Rhodohalobacter sp. SW132: one gene and its partner. The protein of the gene in region 1 interacts with the protein of each later gene in a pairwise test. Links are inferred from orthologs where the notes say so. Each region holds a gene or a part of one and is shown on either strand. Other genes may lie near its edges.

Region 1 (3,172 bases):
ATAACACCAGTGGCTGCGATAAGCAAAACCGGAGCCTGTCGGAACATTCCGAGTGGTTTGATGATAAGGGATATAACCTGGTTGCACTGAGCAAAGATACCTGCGGCTCTCATAAGAATTACGCCGAAAAGCTCGACATCAACTACACATTAGCTTCAGATCCCGATTATAAATTCGCTTCCGCAACCGATTCCATCGTAGAAAAAAAGATGTACGGGAAAACATTCGATGCTCCAACAAGATCGGCCTATATTATCGACACGGACGGAACTGTTCTCGGAATCATCAATAAAATCAATACCAAAGCCCACGCCGAAGAGCTGAAAGAGCTTGTAGAATCCTTATAAAAGCGTATCATGAAAAAATTAGTCATTGTTGAGTCACCCACAAAAACGAAAACCATCAAGAAGTATCTGCCGAAAGAGTATACGGTAGACTCCTCCATGGGGCATATCCGCGATCTGCCCTCTTCAGCTAAAGAGATCCCAAAGAAGTATAAAAAAGAGTCGTGGTCGAATCTTGGGATAAATGTGGATGAGGATTTTGAACCGCTTTACGTTACGCCATCCAGTAAAAAGAAAATTGTCACCCGGCTGAAAAAAGCGCTCAAAGATTCGGATGAACTGATCCTTGCGACGGATGAGGACCGCGAAGGGGAGGCGATCAGCTGGCATCTTGTTGAACTGCTGAAGCCGAAGGTTCCGGTTAAACGGATGGTGTTTCGGGAGATCACTAAAGAGGCGATCCAGAACGCAATGGAAAACTTCCGTGATATCGACATGAACCTGGTTCACGCGCAGGAAACCCGCAGGATTCTCGATCGCCTGGCAGGATATACAATTTCTCCCCTGCTCTGGAAAAAAATCTCTCCCGGCCTTTCAGCCGGACGCGTTCAGTCAGTTGCCGTAGAGTTCCTGGTCGATCGTGAGCGCGAAAGAATGCGCTTCAAAAGCGGAACGTATTATGATCTTAAAGCTGAACTTTCAAAACAGAAACAGAAGGCGAAATTCAACGCGGATCTCTCCCACCTGAATGATAAGCGTCTGGCCAGCGGAAAAGATTTTGACGAAAGTACCGGGAAACTGAAAAAACCCGATAGTGTGGTGCTGCTGGATGAAGAGAAAGCATCCAAACTGCGCGATGAACTGCACGAGGCAACATGGAGCGTGAGCAAAGTGGATGTTAAGCAGCAGAAGCGAAATCCATCTGCAGCGTTCATTACTTCAACACTGCAGCAGGAAGCGAACCGAAAGCTCGGATTCTCCGCCCGCGACACCATGGGTATTGCCCAAAAACTGTATGAACGCGGTCTGATTACCTACATGAGAACCGACTCGGCAAACCTCTCCGGCCAGGCAATTAATGCCGCACGAACGGCTGTAGAGAAGGAGTACGGCGAAGAATATCTGTTTGCAAAAGTACGAAATTTCGGGAAATCGAAAGGAGCACAGGAAGCTCATGAGGCGATTCGTCCGGCGGGTTCAAGCTTCGTAAAACCGGAAGATGCCAAACTGAGCGGACGTGAGTTCAAACTTTACGACCTGATCTGGAAACGGACCATCGCCACGCAGATGGCGGAAGCCAAACTGGAGTTCACCAATGTTACCATCACAGCGGAACATGGTGATACCCGGGCTGATTTCAGGACCAGCGGGAAGAAAATTCTGTTTCCCGGATTTTTCAGAGCCTATGTGGAGGGCAGTGATGATCCCGAAGCGGCGCTCGAAAACCAGGAAATTTTCCTCCCCGAAATGAAAGAGGGTGAAGAGATTGATATGCATGGACTGGAATCGATCAGCCATGAAACAAAACCACCGGCCCGCTACACAGAAGCTACGCTGGTGAAAGAACTCGAAAAACGAGGCGTAGGCCGGCCAAGTACTTACGCATCCATCATCAGTACCATTCAGGATCGCGGGTACGCCAAGAGCGACGGAAAAACGTTGATTCCTACATTTACAGCATTTGCGGTTACCGGGCTTCTTGAAGAACATTTCCCGGAACTGGTAGACAGTGACTTTACGTCGGAACTGGAGAAGAAACTTGACCTTATTGCAAAAGGCGAGTACGATCCGCTGAAATATCTTACCGATTATTATCACGGAGATGAAGGCCTGAAAAATAAGGTAGACACCCGTGAGGATAAAATTGATGGTGCCAAAGCACGAATGCTCGATCTGCCGCTTGAAAACCTGAACGGCATGAATGTTTTTGTAGGACGGTATGGACCGTATGTGAAAAGCATGTCAGATGGTGAAGAGATTACAACTTCCCTTCCGAACGATATGGATCCCGCGGATATCTCACCCGAAAAACTGCTGGAACTTCTGAAAGCTGAAAAGGAAGGGCCGAAATCACTCGGGAAAGATCCGGAAACCGGCGAGGATATTTACGTGCTGAACGGTCGATATGGCCCCTATATGCAGCTCGGTGAAGTGAGCGATGACAATAAGAAACCGAAGCGCGTATCCCTGCTGAAAGGCATGAAACCGGAAGATGTAGACCTGGAACTGGGATTGAAGCTTTTGGAGCTTCCGCGTCCGCTCGGCGAACATCCCGAAACCGGAAAAGTGGTGAAAGCCGGTGTGGGCCGTTACGGACCGTATGTACTGCATGACGGAACGTTCAAATCACTAAAAAAGACCGATGATGTACTTGAAATTGAACTTGATCGAGCCGTAGAACTTTTGAAGGAAAAGAAAGGGAAAGGCCGGGGAAGTAATGCAATACAGGATCTTGGAAAACATCCCGAAACAGATCAGCCGATTAAAGTGATGGACGGCCGATACGGTCCATACCTGAAGTATGGCAAGAAAAATGTGTCTTTGCCGGATGATATGGAGCCGGAAAAAGTAACGATGGCCGACGCCGTTCGGGTAATTGATGAAAAAGGAAAAAAGTAACTAAATCGTAAGCGGTTTTCGAATCAATCCACGTTTTCTATTTTGCTGATGATGGAAAAAAAGACGGATCATATATTTCGCTACCCGCCAAACCTGCAGGAGCTCGACCTGGCCACCATGGTTACGCTCTACAGGGAACGGGGTGAAGTACATCGTGCCAAACCGGGCAGTTATCTTGCATGCGCGGCGAGCCGTAAGCTGATTCGGGAAGCTAAAGAGTGGTTCGGCCTTTATTACAGCCAGGAATCCTGGGATTCAATGCTAACGAA
Region 2 (2,952 bases), on another replicon or contig:
GAATCCTGAATACAAAACGTTGATACCTGGTAGCCGAGTTCAGCAAGGCTTGATGCGGCAGATGCACCTGCAAGGCCGGTTCCCACAACGATAACTTTAAACTTTCGCTTGTTATTCGGAGATACAAGCTTGATATCTTTCAGGTGTTTGTTCCACTTTTCTTCGAGAGGACCTGAGGGTACGTTAGATTCTAATTTCATAATTGCTGAGTCTTTATCGATTAAAATGAGTTACCGGCACTGTATAAGTGCTGCTTCACAACCACCGCCAAAATAAATATAGAGCGGTATAAAGAGGAAACCGACCGCCAGGACGACAGCGAACACGGCTCCAACGGAATAGATGATTGCAGATGCTTTTTGACTGCGAACTGTAAGCGATGTGAAAGCACTCCAGATACCGTGCCCGAGATGTGTGCCAAGCAACAACATCACAAACGCATACCCAAAAGCGTAAAATGGGTTCTGAAAGGTTTCGATCACAAGCGATTTGATATCATGAGTCTGCTGTCCGTCAATCATAACGGTACCCGTATCGCCAAGAGCGAAAGTATTGATGTGAAAAAAGACAAATATGAGCAGAACTACTCCGGTAAACGCCATGCTGCGGGAGCTCAGACTTTGACGGCTGGGTCCGCCTTTACTGCTGTAAACCTCGTAGTTTTTCGGACGTGCCTTGCGTTTCTGCAGCCAGATGGAGATGCCAATCCAGGTGTGAATAGCAAAAACCACAACCAGACCAATTCGGGCAAACCAGAGCAGCGGCCCAAAATTGTGAAGTACCATGGAGTAACGGTTCATTGCGTCCGGTTCTCCAAATATTGCGAGGTTGCCTCCGAGGTGAAAAATGATGAAAAGAACAAGAAATAGCCCGGTTAATCCGGTCAGGATTTTTCGGCCTACCTGGGATTGGGCGGCTTGTAATAGTGACGGCATATGATGTCTTCAGATTTTAGTAAACGCAGCTTATCTTGGATCGAAAAAAGTAAACAGTCCACTACGTAGTTTGGTTCCGTTTTCAAGACTATAAATTCACCTTATTTATGTTAAAAGGCAAGGAAGAAGCGGTTCTAATCAGGCATTGTTGTATATCCAAAAATTGCATGTATAATTATGAAGCGAACTAACAAAATTTTATGAAGCAATACTCGATTACCAAAGCGTATCAAACCGATTTTAAAGTAAAAGGTTCAAAATTTATCGCCTTTCTATCTCCATGCAACCAAATATCATCTGCAGATCTGTATGTGGAATCGATCAGGGAGGAGCACCCCACGGCAACACATCACTGCTACGCATATCGTGTAAATCCGGCCGATTGCATCGAATATAATCAGGATGATGGAGAACCATCGGGTACGGCGGGTGCACCTATTTTAAATTCGCTCAAATTGGCTGAACTTGTGAATGTTATTTGCGTGGTTGTCCGATATTATGGCGGCACCAAACTTGGCAAAAGCGGTCTGATCGACGCCTACTCATCGGCTACAGATTTAGCCATTTCGAAAGCTCAATGCCATAGAATCACTCCAACGGAGCAGTTTGAGATTGTTTACAGCTACGATCAGCAATCGCTGATTGATAAACTAAAACACACGTTCACCCTGTTTGAAATCGATTCAGCATATGGAGAACATGTGAAACTGGTACTGGAATGTCCTGAAGCCGAATCAAAAGGTTTAGAAACACGACTTCAATCCATTTCTCACCTCTTAATCAGCGTTGAGCGAATCAAATCGTCATTCCATATTTTTGATTCACGATAATCGCGTTCAAATTATTTTATCTGCATCGTTGTTTTTACTTTACTATGAAAGTGTCACTGTTTTGATTCTTGTAGTCATCGGATGAGTTTTTTATGAAATATTAAGTAATATCGGATCAAATTATGATTTATGGGCAACTCATCCGATGACTTAATTAGGATCGATCATTCTTGACACTACACAAATCGGTAGTAAAATCATTTTACAGCACAACCACTGAATTTTATACCAACTCATGAAAATTTATACCAGAAAAGGAGATACCGGGGATACAGCGCTCTTCGGGGGTTCAAAAACCAAAAAAAACAATATTCGTATCCACGCCTACGGAACGGTTGATGAACTCAACTCAACCCTTGGAATGGTTCTCTCCTACTCTATTTCCAAAATTGGAAAAGAAATTTTAAACCAGGTACAGCATGATCTTTTTGTTGTAGGCGCAATGCTGGCGACGCCCAACCCCGAAAACTCAAAGATAAATGAAGTGGGAGAGCAGGAAGTAAAACAGATGGAAGAGTGGATTGATACTCTTGAAACAGATCTCGAACCACTGAAATCATTTATTCTTCCCGGCGGGAGCGGTGCCGGTTCTACCCTCCATTTGGCCCGCACAGTTTGCAGAAGGGCGGAGCGGGAATCGGTTGAACTCTCACAAAATGAAGCAATTCCGGAGAGTGTAATTATTTATCTGAACCGGCTTTCTGATCTTCTTTTTGTGCTCGCACGCTACGAAAACAAACACCAGGGTGTTGAAGAGACTCCATGGATTCCGGTCCGCGAAAAGAAGAAAAACAAAAAATCAGAAACGTAATTCACCTATGTCAAAATCTATCGATCTGAAACCTGACTGGAAACGCTGGTTCTGGGGATACTTTTTTGGTGTTCTTCTGATTCCGCTCTTTGGAATCGGGATTATCGTTCTTTGGAAAGTTCATCAGAAGAAGAAAAGTTATCGTTATACGGTAACGGATCGGCAAATAACGGCTATTGGTGAAGGTGTTTCTCAAACCGTAGACCTCATCAACATTAAAAACCTTGATGTTGAGCAAAACTGGGTAGATCAAAAGTTTGGTATCGGGGATATCGTACTGAACACCGGATCACGCACAATTACGCTGCTCGGACAGAACAACCCGGAAGCGATCAGCGATTCCATCTCAAAAGCAATTTATGCCGAAAAGAAACGG

Evidence for each region.
Region 2: the proteins of topA (region 1) and DYD21_RS09895 interact in binary tests that used the Escherichia coli proteins (3 or more experiments, as listed by UniProt). The link is inferred for Rhodohalobacter sp. SW132 from one-to-one orthologs.

The regions. Positions count from the first base shown.
Region 1 is NZ_QUOK01000001.1:109,183-112,354, forward strand. What follows is about bases 35-3,129. They hold topA (type I DNA topoisomerase), read left to right. Parts: upstream 35-356; coding sequence 357-2,903; downstream 2,904-3,129. Other genes in these bases: DYD21_RS00455 (peroxiredoxin), read left to right, coding at 35-347; DYD21_RS00465 (hypothetical protein), read left to right, coding at 2,952-3,129. In the rest of the region: more of DYD21_RS00455, read left to right, coding at 1-34; more of DYD21_RS00465, read left to right, coding at 3,130-3,172. UniProt on the Escherichia coli protein: Releases the supercoiling and torsional tension of DNA, which is introduced during the DNA replication and transcription, by transiently cleaving and rejoining one strand of the DNA duplex.
Region 2 is NZ_QUOK01000004.1:198,540-201,491, forward strand. What follows is about bases 76-2,950. They hold DYD21_RS09895 (YigZ family protein), read left to right. Parts: upstream 76-1,135; coding sequence 1,136-1,765; downstream 1,766-2,950. Other genes in these bases: DYD21_RS09885 (fumarate reductase/succinate dehydrogenase flavoprotein subunit), read right to left, coding at 76-200; DYD21_RS09890 (succinate dehydrogenase cytochrome b subunit), read right to left, coding at 231-935; DYD21_RS09900 (cob(I)yrinic acid a,c-diamide adenosyltransferase), read left to right, coding at 2,001-2,576; DYD21_RS09905 (PH domain-containing protein), read left to right, coding at 2,584-2,950. Also shown: more of DYD21_RS09885, read right to left, coding at 1-75; more of DYD21_RS09905, read left to right, coding at 2,951-2,952.